One region of the Tritonibacter sp. AK171 genome, then DNA from elsewhere that is predicted to be linked to it. Evidence: riboswitches for the same ligand, from Rfam matches in the RefSeq annotation. Region 1 holds a riboswitch; the other holds the start of a gene.
The links. A riboswitch is a leader RNA that binds a small molecule or an ion and turns the genes downstream of it on or off. The one in region 1 is predicted to bind thiamine pyrophosphate.

Region 1 (10,705 bases):
GCCGCGCAACCGCCGCGTCCTGTCGCATGCGTTGCTCTTTGGCGCGGTGCTCATCTTCCACAGCATTTGAGAGTTTTTGGCGGAACTGCTCAACACTGCGCGACACCCCACCAATCCCGTCGGGCCGATTGGTGAAGGGAACGACCGTGTCGTAATCTTCATCCCGGATCGCGGTCACCGCCACCTCGAGCGATTGGATCGGACGCAACATGTACCGAAGCGCGATCACTGTTAGTCCCATCGCCACCAGAAGACCGAGGACAGCAATCACGCCCCCCTCGACCAACATCTCGTTGATCGCAACTGTCAGCGCTTCCTTTGCCACACCGACATAGAAGATACCAAGCGGCTCACCGGCCTCGCTGAGGACCGGTACATAAATGGTGAAATAGTCTTTCCCCAGGATGGTGGCTTGCCCGCGAAAGACCTCGCCCTTCATCATCGACGCATAAACCGGGTTAGCTTTGCCGAGGACGGTCCCCACTGCCCGCGCACCATCATCTTTGATGATATTTGTGGTGCGGCGTACGAAATCTTGCTCTGCATCGTCCCAGACAAAGATCGTAGCCGTTTCCCCGGAAATTGAGCCGACCCTGTCGATCATGTCATGGTTCTCAAACGCGACGATTGATTGCGCCGTCAGACCAGACACCTCGCCGTTGGCATCGGTGGTCACCTCGAAATCCTGATAATGTGCCATCTCATTCACAAGGATTTTGATGGACATCGCCTGCCGCGTCTCTGCCGCGTCGACAAGTGCGGTTTTGGATTGATTAAACAGGACAAAAAACAACGCTGCGGCCAATCCGCACAGCAACAAGGTAACACCGAAACCGATCTGAAAACCTAGTCTGTTGAACGCATGTTTCATAAGACACCTCCACAGTGGAATACCTCGTCTCTAAACATCCGCACCTAAACAGAGCGTTATCAAACTCCCGGACTATTCCACAAAACTGGACTCACTTTTAACGGTGTTTTGCGCGCCGACGGTTTTGAAAAACCGAAATATACAAGGCCGTGCGCATCATGTTAGCCAAGCCGGTTAGCAGATAAGTAAGCGTGTTCTATAGTTTAATCAGCGCAAAACGCCTGGGAGACGGTGCCCATTCATCCAGGCCACCTCCCGCGAGCACAATAACAAAGAGAGCAACACAAAATACTGCCTTGGCAGAACAAAAGCTGACGCGTTTGCACCGTCATTTACCACCACAGTCACAGACTAGGCAGCTGCAGCGCACCATGCAGCAATCTATGATTCTGTCAACGGCGACCAATTCAGCCGATATGGCCCTGATTTTCACCAATCTGTCCACGGTGCAGCAATAGGTGATCAAGGATCACGCAAGCCATCATCGCTTCGGCGACAGGTACCGCGCGGATACCTACACAGGGATCGTGTCGACCTTTGGTAATGACTTCGGTTGTTGTGCCATCCTTGCGGATCGACTGGCGCGGCGTGAGAATGGACGAGGTCGGCTTCACAGCGAAACGCACCACCACATCCTGACCGGTAGAAATACCACCCAGAATGCCGCCTGCGTGGTTCGACGAATAAACCGGCGCGCCGTCATTGCCCATGAAGATCTCATCGGCATTCTCAGACCCTTTCAACTGGGCCGCATGCATCCCTTCGCCAATCTCGACGCCTTTGACCGCGTTAATCGACATCATGGCGGCAGCAAGATCGGTGTCGAGCTTGCCATATATCGGCGCGCCGATACCGGCAGGTACACCGCGCGCAACCACTTCGACCACAGCACCAACCGAATCATGCTGTTTGCGCAAGGCTTGCAGATAGTCTTCCCAAGGTTGAACAGCCGCCGCATCGGGAATCCAGAAGTCATTCTGATCAATCGCCGCCCAGTCAAAGCGCGTACGGTCAATCTCCATCTCACCCATCCGGGTCATATAACCTTTGATCTCAAGCCCCGGCACCAACGCTTTGATCGCCTCGCGGGCAACACCGCCCGCAGCCACTCGCGCCGCAGTTTCGCGTGCAGAAGACCGCCCGCCACCACGATAGTCACGATTGCCATATTTCTGGAAGTAGGTGATGTCCGCATGCCCCGGGCGGAAAGTTTGCGCAATCTCGCCATAGTCCTTTGAGCGCTGGTCGGTGTTCTCGATCATCAACTGGATCGGTGTCCCGGTGGATTTGCCCTCAAACACGCCCGACAGGATTTTCACGGCATCCGGCTCATTGCGCTGCGTGGTATTCTTGTTTTGACCGGGACGACGTTTATCCAGCCAGTGCTGCAACATCTCTGGTGAGATGGGCACATTGGGCGGGCAACCATCCACAATCGCTCCCAAAGCGGGCCCATGGCTTTCACCCCAAGTGGTGACACGAAAAAGGTGGCCGAAAGAATTCATGGACATGCGCGCGGGTCTCCTTTGGTTTGTTCCTTTAGCGGCAAAGCCCGCCGGGGAAAAGAGATCCGCGCATTACTCCCACACAAAGGACAGAAAAATCCCCCTTCTTCGTCTGCAAAACAGTAAGCCCGTGAACACAACACGGATGGCAGAGTGCATTCAAAGGGGGGCGCTGCCCCCTCGGCCCCGTGGGCCTCACCCCCGGGATACTTCAGGTTAGAAGAACGGGGGACTTAGGCCTTCTTCTAACTCAAAATATCTCGGAGCGCGAGGCAGCGCCTCGCATGCGCCACCTTGCCAAGCCATGCAACCACACCTAGTGTCACCCCACCTCGGGGTGCGCGTAAATATTGCGCTGAGATGCCGATCTGGCGAACCCGCTGAACCTGAACCGGATTATACCGGCGGAGGGAAGGTTTGGGACGATTTGGAGCAATAGCGCTCAGTCTCCTCCTTACCAACGCCGCATTGGAGGACAACATGAAATCCCTCATCCTTGCGAGCGCCACATTGGTTGCCACCGCTGCCTCGGCAGACACACCTCAGTTGGTGGTCTACACATACGACAGCTTTGTTTCGGAATGGGGGCCCGGCCCCGCTGTAGAAGCCGCGTTTGAGGCCACCTGTGACTGTGATCTTAAGTTCGTTGGGGCAGGTGATGGCGCAGCCTTACTTGCGCGGATCAAATTGGAAGGCGAACGTTCAGATGCCGATATCGTGTTGGGGCTCGACACCAATCTGACCGCAGCAGCCAAAGAAACGGGTCTCTTTGCACCGATGTCTGTCACAGCGGAATATGCGCTGCCGATCGAGTGGAACGATACGCATTTTGCTCCTTACGACTGGGGTTATTTTGCCTTTGTCCACGGCGCGGATGCCGATGTGCCGTCGAACTTCAAAGCCCTGGGTGAGAGCGACGTGAAAATCGTCATTCAGGACCCGCGTTCTTCAACACCGGGGCTGGGCCTGCTGATGTGGGTTAAGGCCGCCTATGCAGATGAGGCCCCCGCAATCTGGGAAAGCCTCAGTGACAACATCGTCACCGTGACCAAAGGATGGTCGGAGGCCTATGGTCTCTTTCTCGAAGGCGAGGCCGACATGGTGCTCTCTTACACCACCTCGCCTGCCTACCATCTGATTGCCGAAAACGACGACAGCAAAGCGGCGGCGCTTTTTGACGAAGGACACTACATGCAGGTCGAAGTTGCGGGCAAACTTGCCGCAAGCGACCAGCCAGAGCTGGCGGATCAGTTCCTGCAGTTCATGGTATCTGATGCTTTCCAATCGGTTATCCCGACCACAAACTGGATGTATCCGGCGGTAAGTCCCTCCGAAGGTCTGCCTCAGGGGTTTGAAACCCTCGTCAGCCCGGAAAAATCTCTGCTGCTGCCCGAAAAGGAAGCCGCATCTATACGCGCCGAGGCGCTGGACGAATGGCGCGCAGCGCTCAGCCAGTAACCTTGCCTGTGGTCGCGATCTGGCCCGGAACCTGCGCCGCCCTTGGGGTGGCGCTTCTGGTTTTGGGCACTCTTGTTGCGGTGGCATTGAGGGCAGATGACCTTAGTGGTTTTGCAGCCGCCGATTGGGCGGCATTGCGTTTCACGCTGGTGCAGGCCAGCCTGTCGGCGCTCTTGAGCGTGGCGCTGGCAATCCCGGTGGCAAAAGCGCTAGCACGGCGGCGGTTTTTCGGGCGGCGTGTATTGATCACCCTATTGGGTGCGCCATTTATCCTGCCCGTCATTGTTGCAATTCTCGGGCTACTCTCTGTGTTTGGCCGCTCGGGCTGGCTGAGCGATCTACTTGGGCTTGCGGGTCTGCCGCCTGTGCAGATCTATGGGCTGCATGGGGTGGTGATCGCGCATGTGTTCTTTAATCTTCCCTTGGCGACCCGACTGATTCTGCAGGGCTGGCAAGAAATCCCAGCAGAACGGTTTCGCCTTGCTGCACAACTGAATGCAGGCCCTCGCGCCATGTGGCAACTGACCGAAGCCCCAATGCTGCGGCAAGTCGTGCCGGGAACGGCTGCGGTGATCTTTGCCATCTGCTTGTCGAGCTTCGCGGTTGCGCTGACCCTGGGTGGTGGTCCCAAAGCCACCACGATCGAATTGGCGATTTATCAGGCCTTTCACTTTGATTTTGACCTTGGACGGGCTGCGATGCTGTCGGGCGTGCAGCTTGTCCTGACAGTGGTGGCCGCATTTCTAGCGCTCAAAGCCTCTTCGACTGAGGGGTTTGGCACGGGTCTTGATCGTGCCGTGATACGTTGGGATGGCAAAGGAACCTGTGCACGCATAATCGACGGGTTCTGGATCGCAGCCGCAGCGCTTTTTCTCATGCTACCTTTGCTTGCCGTATTGATTTCGGGGCTGCCGGGGCTTGCGTCACTGCCCGCATCTGTCTGGGGCGCGACGTGGGTTTCCATACAGGTTGCCGCACTCAGCACTGTGTTTTTGTTATGTGTGGCTCTGCCGTTATCGGCCAGCATAGCGTTGGGACGCAAAAGGCTCGGCGAAGTGGCTGGCATACTTGGCCTTGCTGCCTCTCCACTGGTGATCGGGACGGGACTGTTTGTGATGGTATACCCTTATGTTGACCCGTTCCTGTTGGCCCTGCCTGTCACAGCACTGGTGAACATGGTGATGGCACTCCCCTTTGCACTGCGGATACTCGTCCAACGTATGCGGCACGTGCTGCACCATAATGCCAGGCTTGCGCTTGCACTCGATATGCATGGGCGCACGGTCTGGAGACGCGTTCTTCTGCCTCGATGTCGCGCGCAGATCGGCTTTGCAGCGGGACTAACGGCGGCGCTGTCACTTGGGGATCTTGGTGTGATCGCACTCTTTGCCGACCCCGAGGTGGCCACTCTGCCCCTGCAAGTCTATCGGCTGATGGGAGCCTACCGGATGGAAGCCGCACAAGGGGCAGCGCTGCTATTGTTTGTCATATCCATGGGCGCGTTCTGGATTTTGGACCGAGGGGGGCGCCTTCATGCTGAGGCTTAACGCATTGGACATCCGCAAAGGAGAATTCTGCCTTTCCGGCACCGCCGACATCAAAGCAGGCGCACGGGTTGCGGTGATCGGCCCCTCCGGGGCTGGCAAGTCCACCCTTCTCGAGGCGATTGCGGGGTTTCAACCACTCGACAGCGGAAAGATCCTTTGGCGCAGCGACGATCTGACGGCGCGCCCACCGGGAAAGCGCCCCATTGCGATGCTATTTCAGGATGGCAACCTGTTTCCACATTTGACAGTCGCGCAAAACGCGGGACTAGGGATCAATCCCAATCGCAAGCTCACTCCCGACGAAATCAAGACTGTAGAAGTCGCGATATCGCGCGTGGGCTTGAGCGGCATGGAGGGGCGCAAACCGGCTGAACTGTCGGGAGGGCAGCAAAGCCGCGCCGCACTGGCGCGTGTGTTGGTGCAACAACGCGACCTGTTGCTGTTGGACGAACCCTTTGCCGCGCTTGGGCCTGCGCTCAAGGCGGAGATGCTGGATCTGGTCAAGGAGATCTCAGCCGAACGCAATATTACGCTCCTGATGGTAAGCCACGATCCAGATGATGCCCGACGTATCACCGACGAGGTCCTGCTCATCGCAGAAGGAAAACTGCATCCTCCCGCCCCAACCGCAGAAACATTAGACAATCCGCCAGCAGCGCTTCGAGAGTATTTGGGAACATGAGCGGAGCCTGCCACCACCTCAACTTACCTGCTCTGCTTCATTTTTTATGATAGCCCATTTCCCTCATTGCACACCTCGCGCTAGAGTTGCACCAATCAGGGAGATCCAGTGAGATGAAGCTCTATTATTCGCCCGCCTCGCCCTTTGTGCGCAAAGTCGTGTTGGTACTGCATGAAACTGGCCAGATGGATGATGTGGAATTGCTGCCCGTCAGCACCTCTGTGACCGGGCCAGATTCGGCGCTGGCAGCCAGTAACCCGCTGGCAAAAATCCCGGCCTTAATCCGCGAAGGCGGCCCGACGCTTTATGACAGCCGGGTCATATGCGAATTTTTAGACGCGCGTGCAGGCGGGGTGCTTTACCGCGGTGGCTGGGACATGAAAGTTCTGGAGGCCACGGCGGATGGCATCATGGATGCGGCAGTTTCCATGTCCTATGAAAAACGCCTGCGCCCCGCTGAGAAACAATGGGACGCGTGGCTTGAGGGGCAGTTGAGCAAGGTGGTCGGAGCCTGTGCCGCAATCGAGACTCGTTGGATGCCATTGCTGTCGGGACCCATAAATATTGGTCAATTGGCCATTGCCGCAGCTCTGGCTTATGTGGATTTCCGACACCCTGATGCGGGCTGGCGAAATGCATCGCCCCAGCTGGCAAAGTGGTTTGAGACCTTTGAAATACGGCCCTCAATGCAGGCAACTCGACCTGACGCAACCTGAAGCAAAGAGTTCACTTCGTTTTAAAGGAGGGTGGGCCAGATAGGAGGCGAAGGCGCAGCAGTGCAACAGTTCTGTGAAAGAATGCAACACTCAGGCGGGCCTGCGCTGCTTTGACCGCTAGACGAACCCGGTTTGCATCGCTAGACACGCGGCTGAGTCACCGCGTTTATTGCGGTGTAAGCGCATGTTTGCCCTAAACGGGCGCTGAAACTTGGAGAAAACTCGTGTCCCACGCAGAAGACCACGAAGGAACCCGGAGAGATTTCCTCTACTACGCCACAGCTGGCGCAGGGGCAGTCACCGCGGGTGCCGCCGTTTGGCCACTGGTCAACCAGATGAATCCCTCGGCTGACGTTCAGGCCCTGTCCTCCATCCTTGTGGACATTTCAGGCGTTGACGTCGGCACACAAATCTCTGTCATGTTCCTCGGCAAACCGGTGTTCATTCGCCGCCGCACGCAGGAAGAAATTGACGAAGCGCGCGCAGTCGAGATGCAGGAACTGATCGACTCGTCCTCGGAGAACCCCAACAAACCCGGCACCGATGCTTCAGATGAAAACCGTACTCTTGACGAGAACGGCGAATGGCTGGTGATGATGGGTGTCTGTACCCACCTCGGCTGTGTACCGCTTGGCGATGGTGCCGGTGAATTTAATGGCTGGTTCTGCCCATGCCATGGTTCGCACTACGACACCGCAGGCCGTATCCGCAAAGGTCCCGCACCGCAGAACCTGCACATCCCGGTGGCTGAGTTCACCGACGAAACCACCATCAAGCTAGGATAAGGGGGTCGCACGCATGTCAGGAATTCCGCACGACCATTACGAACCCAAGACAGGCCCGGAAAAGTGGCTGCACAGCCGCCTGCCCATCGTTGGCCTCGTCTATGACACCATTATGATCCCCACCCCAAAGAACCTGAACTGGTGGTGGATCTGGGGTATTGTGCTCGCCTTCTGTCTGGCGCTGCAAATCGTTACCGGCATTGTTCTGGTGATGCATTATACGCCCCACGTAGATCTGGCTTTTGCCTCCGTTGAGCACATCATGCGCAACGTGAATGGCGGCTATATGATTCGATATCTGCACGCCAACGGCGCTTCGCTGTTCTTTGTGGCGGTTTACATCCACATCTTCCGCGGCCTGTTCTACGGCTCTTACAAGGCCCCGCGTGAAATCACGTGGATTGTGGGCATGCTGATCTATCTGATGATGATGGGCACTGCCTTCATGGGTTACGTTCTGCCTTGGGGACAGATGTCCTTCTGGGGTGCAACCGTGATCACCGGCCTCTTTGGCGCGATCCCATTCATTGGCGAGCCAATCCAGACTTGGCTTCTGGGTGGACCTGCGGTTGATAACGCAACTCTGAACCGCTTCTTCTCGCTGCACTATCTGCTGCCCTTCGTGATTGCCGCCCTTGTGATCGTTCACATTTGGGCCTTCCACACCACGGGCAACAACAACCCCACTGGTGTTGAGGTACGTCGCGGCTCCAAGGAAGAAGCCAAGAAAGACACCCTGCCGTTCTGGCCCTACTTCGTGATCAAGGATTTCCTTGGCCTCGCGGTGGTATTGGTGATCTTCTGGGCCATCGTCGGCTTCATGCCGAACTACCTTGGTCACCCGGACAACTACATCGAAGCCAACCCGCTGCAGACTCCTGCGCACATCGTTCCGGAATGGTACTTCCTGCCCTTCTACGCGATCCTGCGGGCCTTCACCTCTGAGGTCTGGGTTGTGCAGATCGCGTCCTTTGTGACCGGCGGTATCATCGATGCGAAATTCTTCGGTGTTCTGGCGATGTTTGGTGCGATTGCTGTTATGGCGCTGGCACCGTGGCTTGATACCTCTCGCGTGCGCTCGGGCAAATACCGCCCGCAGTTCAAGTGGTGGTTCCTGCTGCTGGTCATCGACTTCTTCGCCCTGATGTGGCTGGGTGCGATGCCTGCGGAAGAGCCTTATGCGTCCTTCTCGCTGATCGCTTCTGCCTATTGGTTCGGGTACTTCCTCGTGATCCTGCCGCTCTTGGGTGTGATCGAGAAGCCCGAAGCGATCCCCGCAACCATCGAAGACGATTTCAATGCCCATTACGGCAAGAAATCCGAAGCTACTCCTGCTGAATAAGAAGAAGGACAGCTACCAATGTTCAAGAAATTTGTAACCGGTGCTGCTTTCGCTTTGGCACTCGTCCCAGCCGCATCATTCGCGGCTGGGGGTGAGGGTCACATCGAAGACTTCGCCTTCTCGTTCGAGGGTCCGTTTGGCACCTATGATCAGAACCAGCTTCAGCGTGGCCTTCAGGTCTTCACCGAAGTCTGCGCTGCATGTCATGGTCTGAAACAGGTCCCGATCCGTACACTGTCAGACGAAAGCGGCCCCGGCATCCCCGAGGATCAGGTGCGCGCGTACGCGGCGGACAATTTCGAGGTGTTCGACGCAGCGCTGGACGATTTCCGCCCGGCGACGCCGGTCGATCACTTCCCGGCCAACACCTCTCTGGGTGCACCAGACCTGAGCCTGATGGCAAAGGCCCGTGCAGGCTTCCACGGCCCCTATGGTCTGGGTCTGAACCAATTGTTCAAAGGCATGGGCGGTGCAGAATACATCGCGTCGCTGATGACGGGTTACACTGGCGAGACCAAGGTCGAAGCAGGCACAACTTTCTATGAGAACACAGCCTTTGCGGGCGGTTGGATTTCCATGGCGCCGCCCCTGGCGGATGAACAGGTCGAGTTCATCGACGGTCATGAGAATGATCTGGAAAGCCTGTCAAAAGACGTCTCTGCTTTCCTGATGTGGACAGCAGAACCCAAGATGATGGCCCGGAAACAGGCTGGTTTCATCGGCGTGCTGTTCCTGACGGTATTGTCGGTGTTGTTGTATCTGACCAACAAGCGTCTGTGGGCCCCGCACAAGGGCAAGAAGACCTCCTGAGAGGTCTCCTCCTAACAAGATCAAGAAGCCCTCGTATCAGATGATACGGGGGCTTTTTTTATCAAGGAGGTCGTGAGGGGCCAGTCCCTCTGCGCCTGTGGCGCATTCACCCCGGGATAATTGGCGTTAGAAGAGATTGGCCTCAGCAAAAAATCGTGACGGCATGGGCGGATTTTTGGTCATCGAAAGAATGGTCTCAACGCTGGTTTTCAGAGGCTGGGTACTGTCCGAGATATCATACGAGAGGCCGTTATGGACATGTGTATAGTCCTGCGCGGCGCTTCCAGCGGGGCGATCTCCTCGCGCGGTTTCTCGGGCCTTCAGGGTTGCGAGAGGGGCCATCAAGCCGATGAACAGCACATTGTGCGAGGCCAATAAAGCCTGCAACTCTGCATGCCAACCAGGGGTGTCGAGGATATGTTCGACGATCAGATCATTGCCCGCATCGGCAAAGCCGGCAATGGCGCGGTGAAAGCCCGAGAAGAATCTCGGCCGCGCGGTTTTCCAATCTGGGTAAGCAGAAGGTTCCCACGCCCCGCTGTCGCGCAGGTGGTCAATTGAAAGATGCAGATAGGGCCGGTCTGATGCCTCGCGAATTGCGGCGGCAAGCGTAGATTTACCGCTGCTGGACGGGCCGTGAAGAAACAAGATCAAGGCCATGTGGTCGTCCTTTATGAGGTCAGGCGGTAAGTTGTGTGCCCTGTATGCCGGTAATACGGGTCTGTATCAGCGCACCTTCGATTTGTGGGGTGGCAAAACTCACCTCGGTGAATTGCTCAGTACGCCCCATGTTTGGATTTTCCATCAAGACGTTATGATGGCGCCCCAGCTGCTGAGAAAGGTGTTTTGCCACCTGTGCGTCCCCTTTGGCACGAAGACGGGCCGCGCGATCCTTGATTACGTTGCCGTTGACCTGCGACGGGATTTTGGCGGCAGGCGTGCCCTCACGTTTAGAGTAGGGGAACACATGCAGCCAAGTGAGGTCGCAT
Region 2 (10,705 bases), 1.0 Mb from region 1:
ATGGCAAAGGTATGATCGCGCTGCACGCCCAAGAGGACGTTGGGATAAACGGCAACATATTCACCGCCGGTCGTCCATTTGTCGCTGAGCGCGTCGAAATCGGGGAAAACCTCGCCTTCGGCGCCGCGCAACTGGCGATAAACCAGCGTGCCTTGGCCCGAGTATTTTCCGGGTGATTCAATGTTGTAGTGATCTTCCAGCCGGGAATAGCTGTTAAGGCCCGGATGCACCCACGGCAGATGGTAGCTCTCGCAATAGTTCTCAACGGCGAGCTTCCAATTGGTGTTGACCTCAAGCTTCAACGAGCTTTCCGGCCCGCCGTGATGCAGGGGGCGGTCAAACTCCTGCCAGCGGTCCAAGAGCTCTGCATGCACCTCCTCAAAAGGTGCCGCCTTGCCGTCGATATTCACAAAAATCACATCCTGCCAGACATGTGCGCGAAAGGAGACAAGGCCCAGCTCCGCCATCTTCACGTCCTCATGGGTGTTTTGCCCCACACCGCCCACATGGGGTGCGGCGCGCAGCTGGCCTTTGAGGCTGTAACACCAGCTGTGGTAGGGACAGCGAATGGTGCCACGGATGTTTTTTGCCTCCTCCACAAGGATCATCCCGCGGTGGCGGCAGGTGTTCTGATAGACATGAATGGCCCCGTCCTGATCGCGCACCAACAACAGCGGCACGCCGAGGAAATCCACGGGCTTGGCATCGCCCGGTTCGGGAATGTCCTTGCCAAAGCCCACACCGGACCAACTGGCAAACAGCACCGAGGCGCGTTCCTCGGCAAAAACCACCGGGTCAATATAATGGGCATTGGGCAGCCCATTCGCCCGGTTGACCGAAGTCATGACAGACTGAAGCATGCTTGGCTTGTTCATCAGGCTCTCCTGCGAACTGACGTGGCAAGGATATTCCGTCGAGGATGAGACGCGGGGGGGATGCCCTCAATATCAGAAAATCTCACTCACAGGTTAGCTTGGTTCATCCGTGATCTGGCTGGCCTCTGAGATGATCCAGTCGCGTAGCATCCGCGCGCTGGGCGTCAGTTCCTCTTCGGGTTTGCTGACCAGAAAGAACCGCTCCGGTGCGGATAGGACATGTGGCGGGATCACATGCAAATCGCCCCGGTCGGTGAGGGGCGAAATCAGCCGCTCCCATCCAAGCGTCAGCCCGGCCCCGTCGCGCGCGGCCTGAAGCGCGATGGAGTAGTTATTGACCCGAATGCCCGAGGCCACCGGGCCGCTGTAGCCAAGCTGGCGGAACCAATCGTGCCATTTGGTCCAGCTGATGTCGTCGCCCTCCAAGTGGATCAGCCGTTGCCGGGCCAGCAGGTCAAGGTCCGCCCCCGCCAGTTCTGCGGCTTTTTCCGGTGCGGCGACGGGCAGCAACCGGTCGCGATAAAGCGGAAACTGATCGAGCCGCTGATCCTTTTCGCGCCCATACCAGATATAAAGATCCATCTCGGCAGAGGTGGTAAAGGCGCGGTCGCGCACCACTTGGTTGATGTTGATCTCCGGGTGGTCGCGCCAGAACCGGATCACCGCAGGCGACAGCCACATCGAGGCCATTGCCGTGGTCGACCCCACCGTGACCACGCCCGCGCTGCCTTGGTCGCGGATCGCCTGCAAGCTTTGGGAGACTTTGGTGAGCGAGGCGGCCAGCGTGTCATAGAGCGTCTGCCCCGGCGGCGTCAGCTCCACCCCACGATGTTTGCGTCGAAACAGGGCCACACCCAATTCGCCCTCCAGCGCCTTCACCTGATGGCTGACCGCGCCGGGGGTCACCGACAGCTCCTTGGCGGCCTGTTTAAAGCTCAGATGCCGCGCCGCCGCTTCAAAAGCGGTGAGCGTTGTCAGAGGCGGCAGGTTATAATGGCGGCGAGACATACATGCGTGCTCATGGCTAGGGTCTTGCAACTATGGGCCGCAAGCCGCCACTTGGCGAGAGGCTTCCCGACAAAAGGCCAGTTACTACCGACATTTGGGTCTGGTGTTTCGCCGCAACCGCTGGCAGTCATATGCCATGACAAACAGCCCTTCATCTGCTCCGGTCCCCACAGGGGATAAGCAATGGCCCAAGGTCGCAACTGCCGGGTTTGACGGCGTGGTGGTGCGCTTTGCCGACAGTCTGAGCGAACCCGCCAACCGCGCCGCCCTTGCGTTTCGCGCCGCGGTCGAGGCGGCTGGCTGGGCGGCAATCGAGGAAACCTCCACCTCGCTGGTCTCGACCTATCTGCGGTTTGACCCGCTGGGATGTGCCCATGACGCGATGATGGCGCAGGTTCGGGCATTGCTGAAAACGCGCGATTGGTATGGCGCAACATTGCCGCAGGGGCGCAGGCTTTGGCGGGTGCCGACGGTCTTTGGCACCGATCTCGCCCCCCAGCTTGAGGAGGCCGCCGCGCGTGCGGGGCTGACTGCAGATGAGGCAATCCAGCAGATTGCGCAGACCCGGCTGCGGGTGCAGACCATCGGCTTTGCCCCCGGTCAGCCCTACCTGGGCGAGCTGCCACCTGCCTTTGATATTCCGCGCCAGACCGAGCTCACGCCGCAGGTGCCCGAGGGTGCGGTGGTGGTGGCGATCCGCCAGATCGTCCTGTTTTCTGTCACCACCCCCACTGGCTGGCGTCACATCGGCCAGACTCGCTTTCGCCTGTTCCGCCCCGACGCGCCAGAGCCATTTGTGCTGCGCCCCGGCGATGAGGTGCTGTTTGAGCCGATCTCGCCCGAGCGCTACGCCGCCCTTGACGATGCGGGCGCAGATGGTGGTGCCACATCCGAGGTGCTGGCATGAGCGCGCGTCTGATTATTCACCGCGCGGGGCCGGGCCTCAGCGTGCAGGACCTTGGCCGCAGCGGCTATCTGGTGTTTGGTCTGTCGCGTGGCGGGGCAGCGGATCGGCTGGCCCTCTACGAGGGGGCGGCACTTTTGGGGCACGACCCCGGCACGGCGGCGATTGAAATGGCCGGGCTTGGCGGCACGTTTGAGGTCACGCATGACACCCGTATTGCCCTCACCGGCGCGCCCATGGGGGCGACACTTCAGGATGGTACGGTGCTGCGCTGGAACGCCAGCCACCTGCTGCCCGCGGGCGTGCACCTGACCATCGGCGCGGTGCGGGCGGGCTCTTACGGCTATCTGCACCTTGGCGGTGGCATCGCAAGCGAATTGCAGCTTGGCGCGCGTAGTGCGCATCTCGCGTCAGGCCTTGGCGCGCGACTTACAGATGGCACCGAGCTGCCCTTGGGCCGTGATGCAGGTGGTGCGGTCAATATGACGCTTGAGCCGGAACCCCGTCTGGAGGGCGGCCGTTTGCGCATGGTGCCAAGCCTTCAGACCGGCCTTTTTGGCGATGCAGAGGTGGCCCGCTTCCAGGAGGTCCGGTTCAGCCGCGACAGCCGCGCCAATCGCATGGGTGTGCGGCTCTTGCCGGAGGGGCAGGGGTTTGCGCTTGAGGGGGGCTTGAGTGTCCTGTCTGAGGTGATCGCGCCCGGCGACATTCAGGTCACGGGCGATGGCACGCCTTATGTTTTGATGAGCGAATGCCAGACCACCGGCGGCTATCCCCGCATCGGCTCGGTGCTGCCCTGCGATATGCCGCGTGTGGCGCAGGCGCAGGCGGGGGCTGAGTTCCGGTTCACGCTGGTTTCACTGGACGAGGCCATAGAGCTGGAGCGCCGCGCCTTGGCGGATCTGGAGCGACTGCCGTCACGCCTTGCGCCGCTGTTGCGCGACCCGGCCAGCATGCGCGATCTTTTGTCCTATCAACTCGTGGGCGGTGTCACCGCTGGCCGTGAGCTGGATGAGGGACTGTAAACCAAAGACCGAGGAGGGCCATGCCCCATGACATCTACCGTTGATCTGAATGCCGACATGGGCGAGAGCTTTGGCCCTTGGGTGATGGGGCGCGATGCTGAGGTGTTGGACGTCGTGACCTCGGCCAATGTGGCCTGCGGTGTGCATGCGGGCGATTGGGATGTGATGGCGCGCACCATGGCCGATGCGGTGGCGCGCGGCGTTGGCATTGGCGCGCATCCGGGCTTTCCCGATCTGCAGGGATTTGGCCGCCGCAAGCTGCACCTGCCGCATGAGAGCCTGGCCAATCTGGTGCAATATCAGGTGGGGGCGGCGCAAGCGATGGCAGAGGCCGCCGGGGGCAAGGTGCGTCACCTGAAACTGCACGGGGCCATGGCCAATATGGCTGCAGCCGATCATGACATGGCGCGCGCCTGTTATGAGGCTGCCCTGCGGGTGGCACCGGAGATCATCATCATGGTGATGGCGGGCACGCAGCAACAGGCCGCAGCCGAGACCTTGGGCTGCAATGTCGCTTGCGAGATCTTTGCCGACCGCGCCTATAACGCCGATGCAACCCTTGTGGATCGCGCGCTGCCGGGGGCGGTGATCCACGATGCGGATCGCGCCGGGCAGCGGATCACCCAGATGGTGAAAGAGGGTGCGATTCTGGCCGAGGACGGAAGCCGTATTCCGGCGCGCATCGACACCATTTGCCTGCACGGCGACACGCCCGAAGCGCTGGACATCGCGCGCGCGGTGCGTCGCCAGCTTGAGGCGGCGGGCGTCACCTTGCAGCAGTTCGATGGCAAGCCGCTCTGATCAGGCGCTGATCTGGGCCTGATTTGGGCAGGCTGCGGCGGGGAGGCTCCCGCCCGTCGGTCATGCCCCACCTTTTCAAGGTGGGACCCGACCTCCCGTTGGGCCGGGCGCTGCCCGCGCGCCTAAAGAGGCGCACAGGCAGCGCAACAGGTGGCTACGGCAGCGCTCAGGCCTCTTCTGGCGTGGTTTCTTTCAGTGGCACATAGAGTTCACCGCCTTCGCGGAATTTCGCCGCCATCGCCTCAAATCCCTCTTTCTGAGCCTCGGCGCGGATGTCGTGGCTGATCCGCATAGAGCAGAATTTCGGCCCGCACATGGAGCAGAAATGTGCCACCTTATGGGCCTCTTTGGGCAGGGTCTCATCGTGGAAGCTCTGTGCCGTTTCCGGGTCGAGAGACAGGTTGAACTGATCTTCCCAGCGGAATTCAAACCGCGCGCGGCTCAGCGCATCATCGCGCCGCTGCGCGCCGGGCAGACCCTTGGCCAGATCAGCGGCATGGGCGGCGATTTTATAGGTGATCACCCCGGTTTTGACGTCATCGCGGTCCGGCAGGCCCAGATGTTCCTTCGGCGTCACGTAGCAGAGCATCGCGCAACCAAACCAGCCGATCATCGCCGCACCAATGCCGGAGGTGATATGATCGTACCCCGGCGCAATATCCGTGGTGAGCGGGCCCAGCGTGTAAAACGGCGCCTCGTGGCAGCACTCCAGCTGCTTGTCCATGTTCTCCTTGATCTTGTGCATGGCCACATGGCCCGGCCCTTCGATCATCACCTGACAGTCCTTGGTCCAGGCGATCTTGGTCAGCTCGCCCAGCGTTTCCAGCTCGGCAAATTGCGCGGCGTCATTGGCATCGGCAATCGAACCCGGACGCAAGCCATCGCCCAATGAAAACGACACATCATAGCGGCGGCAAATGTCGCAGATTTCCTCGAAGTGCTCATAAAGGAAGCTCTCCTTGTGATGATGCAGGCACCACTTCGCCATGATCGACCCACCGCGCGACACGATCCCGGTGACGCGTTCCACGGTCATCGGCACCATATGCAGCCGCACGCCCGCATGGATGGTGAAATAGTCGACGCCTTGTTCCGCCTGCTCGATCAGCGTGTCGCGGAATACCTCCCAAGTCAGGTCCTCGGCGATACCGTTCACCTTCTCCAGCGCCTGATAGATCGGCACGGTGCCGATCGGCACCGGGCTGTTACGGATGATCCATTCCCGGGTGTTATGGATGTTGCGCCCAGTGGACAGATCCATCACCGTATCCGCGCCCCAGCGGATCGCCCAGACCAGTTTGTCCACCTCTTCCTCCATTGAGGAGGTCACCGCCGAGGTGCCCATATTGGCGTTGATCTTCACCTTGAAATTGCGACCGATGATCATCGGCTCCAGCTCCGGGTGGTTGATATTGGCGGGGATGATGGCGCGCCCTGCGGCGATTTCGGCGCGCACGAACTCCGGCGTCACATAGTCGGGGATATTTGCGCCAAAATCCTCCCCATCGCGCGCGCCATGACAGGGGGACAGCTCCCTGAGCTGGTTTTCGCGGATCGCCACGAACTCCATCTCGGGCGTAATGATGCCAGCGCGCGCATAGGCCAGCTGGGTCGGTGCTGCATCCCCGGTCCCGCGCAAAGGGGCCGGTTTCACAGGAAATTCCGGCACCAGCCGGTCACCTGCGACAAAGCCATTGTCTGCAGCGGTCACATTCCGGCCAGTGTAGGCCTCAACATCGCCGCGCGCCTTGATCCACGCCGCGCGCAACGGGGCCAATCCGTCGCGAATGTCGGTCAACACATCGGGATCGGTATAGGGCCCGGAGCTGTCATAGACCGGCAGCGGCGCTTCGCCCGCGGTGGGGTGGGTGGCAATTTCGCGCATCGGCACGCGGATGCCTTCATGCATCTCGCCTGCCACATAGATCTTACGAGAGGCGGGCAATGCGCCTGTGGTGATCTTTGGGTTGGGGACGTTCATCTTGGTGCTCCTCGAGTCCATTCTCAAAAACACCAATTGAGCCGGGCCTCAGGAAAACGGGGCAGGATGTTCAGATCCTGCCGTATCAGATCAGCGCGAACGCACCCTGAACGGGGGCGGTGCGCGGCTGTCCTAGCTTCCTACGCCAGTATCAACTGGGTCAGGTTCTAAGGGTCGCGTCACCGGGATTTCTCCCTGTCTGCCTCTCAGTCCCCTCGGCGGGACTCCCCTGCGTGCCTTAGGGGTAGGGGAGGGGGGTGTGGTGCGTCAAGCGGATTTTCCATCGCCCTTTCAATGGGTCCCTTTTCGCGTCTTCCGGGCGCTCAGGGGCGCGAGACGCCTTCAAAGCGACTAAAGATCAAGGATTTAAGCCCTTGCGACTCATTTTATATATTATCTATAAAATGAGAGATCGCCTTTGGCGTGTCCCCTGCCATCTGCCCAGCGAGGTTTTTCCATGCTCGATACGCCCCTTATCCGCACCGACTGGACCCGGCAGGAGGCAGAGGAGATCTATGCCCAACCCTTCATGGATCTGCTGTTTCAGGCCCAGAGCCTGCACCGCCAGATGTTTGATCCCAACGCGGTGCAAAAATCGCGCCTCCTGTCGATCAAGACCGGCGGCTGCGCCGAGGATTGCGCCTATTGTTCGCAATCGGCACGTAATGGCGCGCAGCTCCCGGCGTCCAAACTGATCGAGGTGCAGCGTGTCATCGCCGAGGCCAAGAAGGCCCGCGACGCTGGTGCCACGCGCTACTGCATGGGCGCGGCATGGCGTAGCCCCAAGACGCGCGACATGGCCCAGCTGGAAGCGATGATCGAAGGCGTCAAGGCGCTGGGGATGGAGACCTGCATGACGCTGGGTATGCTGGAGCAGGATCAGGTGCTGCGCCTGCGGGATGCGGGGCTGGATTACTACAATCACAACATCGACACCTCAGAGCGCTACTACCCGGAGGTCATCACCACCCGCAGCTTTGCGGATCGGTTAGAAACCCTGGCGCGGGTGCGCGAGGCCGGGATCAACGTCTGCTCTGGCGGCATCCTTGGCGTGGGCGAAGAGCGCGGCGACCGCATCGACATGCTGCTGAGCCTCGCGACGCTGCCGGAACATCCGCAATCGGTGCCGATCAACATGCTGATTCCGATGGCAGATACGCCACTGGCCGACACGCCTCCGCTCGATCCGATCGAATTCGTCCGTACCATCGCGCTGGCCCGCATCCTGATGCCGCGCGCGCATGTGCGGCTCTCGGCCGGGCGCACCGAAATGAGCGATGAACTGCAGGCGATGTGCATTTTTGCCGGGGCCAATTCCATCTTTATGGGCGACACGCTCCTGACGGCGGACAATCCTGAAGAGGACGCGGACGAGGCGCTGTTCGAACGGCTTGGCCTCAGCGCCATGGCCGCAGGAACGCACGGTACGCGCTAATCTGCGACAACAGTGCTCTGGCGGCGGCATATCTTTCACGCTAGGCTCGCGCGGAAGATATGCAAAGGACGACCCCATGCAGCTTGCCTATGTGATGACCACCGAACGCGGCGCCACGGATCGCCTGCTGACCGCTCTGGCAGAGCGGCTCGCCGCACAGGGTATCCGCACCGCAGGCATCGTGCAGACCAATACCGAATGCTATGACAACAAGCTCTGCGATATGGACGTGCGCGTGTTGCCCGATGGCGAAACCATTCGCATCTCGCAATCGCTGGGCGAAGGGGCCCGCGGCTGTCGCCTCAACCCAGAGGCGCTCGAACGCGCGGTTGGCCTTGTGACCAGCGCGCTGGATGCAATACCGGCCCCACAAGTCCTGATCGTCAACAAATTCGGCAAACACGAGGCCGACGGGCGCGGCATGCGCCCCCTCATCGGTGAGGCGCTGGCCATGGGGCTGCCCGTGGTCTGCGGCGTCAATCGCATGAATGTCGCCGCCTTCGAGAGCTTTGCCGAAGGCGTCTCCCAAGAAGCCGCCCCGGATCTGGATGCGCTGGTGGCTTGGGTTGAGGCTGCAATTTCCCAACCGGTCTGAGGCCCAGCCCCTTCATCTTCTCAAAAATATCTCGGGGTCCGGGGCAGCGCCCCGGCGGGATCAGAGTTTTGACGATATGATCCCAGTGGCAAAGCCGCCTTGCCGCAACTCGCCAAACAAGCGTTGATATTCGATCTTGGGGCAGCGGTTCTGAATCACCGTAACGCCACGCGCTTCAGCCTGTGCCGCCGCGTCTTTGTGCTCGACCCCGATCTGCATCCAGATCGTCTGCAACGACCCAAAAGCCATAAGCGCCTCGTCGACAATCTCTGGAACCGCTTCTGATCGGCGAAAGATATCGACCATATCCACCGGCTCTTCAATGTCGGCAAGTGTCGCGCGCACGGTCTCACCAAAGAGCTCCTTGCCAGCGTGACCGGGGTTTACCGGAATCACCCGGTAGCCTTTCAGCGACAGGTATCGGGCGACATAAAAACTCGGTCGCACGGGATTGGCAGAGACCCCGACCACGGCAATGCTGCGTGTTCGGCGCAAGATATCGGTCAGGAGCGCATCAGAATACATAAAGACACTGTGTAAGCCCCGGCTAGCGCGTGCAAGCCCTCTCGCGCGGGGTGGGCGAACAGGCCCCCCAACAGGGCAAGAAAAAAGCGCCCGAAATTGCTTCGGGCGCGAGGTGTGGAACGAGGGACAGTGAAAAAGATCTATGGCGGTTCCAGTGCCACAGTCTGATTAAGAATCTGGGGCGTTTATATTCCAAAAAAAGGGGCGCTCTCGTTTTCGTGAATAAGGTGCGAGCTTTGAAACTTGACAAGAGCGCCAGTGCCACACCGCGCGCTGCGACGTCAGCGCGGAAAACAGGCTGAGCGGATCAGTCCTGATGCAGCGCGTCGGGCCATTCTGCATGAGCAGCCTCGATCATCTGGTTTTGATCCTCCAGCCACAGGCTGCGCCCACGCGGCGTGCGGAAAAGATAGAGTTGCCCGTCCACAATTTCCCATGTGTCAGGATCGCCTTCAAAGACTTTCCCACGCGCCAACCCGTAGGCGCAATGCCCGCCAAATCGCGGTGCAAAGGCGCGAGGATTGGCCTCGAACCGGGATTGATTTTGCGCTGAATGAAACAGCCAGACCGCCCCTTTCCACATCAAGGCGTGGTCTTCATGCCCCTTCATCGGTTCATGCGCCACATGGAAGGACACCGGATCATACCCCCCAATCGCCAGCCCATCCTGCACCGCCACATAAACCGTTTGTGCCTTGGCTTCGGACGAGGGCAAAAACGACACCGCCCCCCCGAGCGCAAGAGCAAGGCCAGTGCCACGCAGAATATATGTCAGACAGTCGGTCAGCACCCGGTAGATCTCCGTTTGTTCGTATCGCGCCGGAGAATGCCCAAGCTCGCGTCATCAGAAAAGGGACTAAACGGGAAAGTGAATGCTCTGTGCGCAAAGCGGCGCGCCACTGCAGCCGTGAGGACACAGCAACTGCGCAGATGCGATTGCCCTGAACCGGCGCGCCTCTCCTTCAGTCGAAAATATCCTCGATCACATCAAAGACTTTCTTCCAGGAGGATTTCTTTTTCTTCTTATGCTTCTTCATCAGCTTGGCATTGGCCAACTCGTAAGCGAGCGCGCCCCAGTCCCCCGATTTGGACTTCTTGGGCTTTTTCGCCTTGGAGGGTTTTGTCGCCTTTGGCATCTTCGCCCCCTTGTGTTCGCTGAGGGGGCGTTGTTTTTGGGCCGAGAGTGGCGCGCCACAGGTGCCACAGACCAGCGCATGCAGGGCTGCATCAGGGACAAAGGCCGATTGCACGCCGCAATAGCAGCAAATGATCAGCTTGCCTCCGGGAATGCTCTTATGTGCGATGGGGACCTCCTGTGTGCCTCAACCCTTCAGAGATGCATATAGGGAGAGTGCAGCCGCATTTGAAACATTCAACGAGCCAAAACCCCGCGCTGCGTCGATTTTGACCAGTTTATCCACGGTTTCCTTGGTTTTCTGCCGCAAACCCGGCCCCTCAGCGCCAAGCACCAGCGCAATCGGCTCTTTGGTGCGCCCTGCCACGGCCTCTTCAATGGTTTCTTCGGCCTCACCGTCCAGCCCCAGCACCAGATACCC

Region 2: linked by a shared signal. The riboswitch ahead of thiC (phosphomethylpyrimidine synthase ThiC) and the one ahead of thiB (thiamine ABC transporter substrate binding subunit) in region 1 are both predicted to bind thiamine pyrophosphate.

Annotation. Positions count from the first base shown of each region.
Region 1 covers NZ_CP126134.1:2,843,800-2,854,504, forward strand. The annotation lists gene QNI81_RS13320 (methyl-accepting chemotaxis protein) at 1-871, opposite strand, end outside; gene aroC (chorismate synthase) at 1,279-2,382, opposite strand; TPP riboswitch at 2,700-2,806, shown strand; gene thiB (thiamine ABC transporter substrate binding subunit) at 2,857-3,834, shown strand; gene QNI81_RS13335 (thiamine/thiamine pyrophosphate ABC transporter permease ThiP) at 3,810-5,381, shown strand; gene QNI81_RS13340 (thiamine ABC transporter ATP-binding protein) at 5,368-6,063, shown strand; gene QNI81_RS13345 (glutathione S-transferase) at 6,177-6,779, shown strand; gene petA (ubiquinol-cytochrome c reductase iron-sulfur subunit) at 7,004-7,564, shown strand; gene petB (cytochrome b) at 7,578-8,906, shown strand; gene QNI81_RS13360 (cytochrome c1) at 8,925-9,716, shown strand; gene QNI81_RS13365 (chloramphenicol phosphotransferase CPT family protein) at 9,843-10,376, opposite strand; gene mtaB (tRNA (N(6)-L-threonylcarbamoyladenosine(37)-C(2))-methylthiotransferase MtaB) at 10,396-10,705, opposite strand, start outside.
Region 2 covers NZ_CP126134.1:767,785-778,489, forward strand. The annotation lists gene QNI81_RS03620 (aromatic ring-hydroxylating oxygenase subunit alpha) at 1-875, opposite strand, end outside; gene QNI81_RS03625 (LysR substrate-binding domain-containing protein) at 969-1,883, opposite strand; gene QNI81_RS03630 (5-oxoprolinase subunit B family protein) at 2,020-2,790, shown strand; gene QNI81_RS03635 (5-oxoprolinase subunit C family protein) at 2,787-3,812, shown strand; gene QNI81_RS03640 (LamB/YcsF family protein) at 3,840-4,613, shown strand; gene thiC (phosphomethylpyrimidine synthase ThiC) at 4,780-6,594, opposite strand; TPP riboswitch at 6,715-6,835, opposite strand; gene bioB (biotin synthase BioB) at 7,052-8,029, shown strand; gene QNI81_RS03655 (DUF2478 domain-containing protein) at 8,106-8,624, shown strand; gene QNI81_RS03660 (CoA-binding protein) at 8,685-9,149, opposite strand; gene QNI81_RS03665 (YHS domain-containing (seleno)protein) at 9,457-9,939, opposite strand; gene QNI81_RS03670 (hypothetical protein) at 10,112-10,285, opposite strand; gene rlmB (23S rRNA (guanosine(2251)-2'-O)-methyltransferase RlmB) at 10,472-10,705, opposite strand, start outside.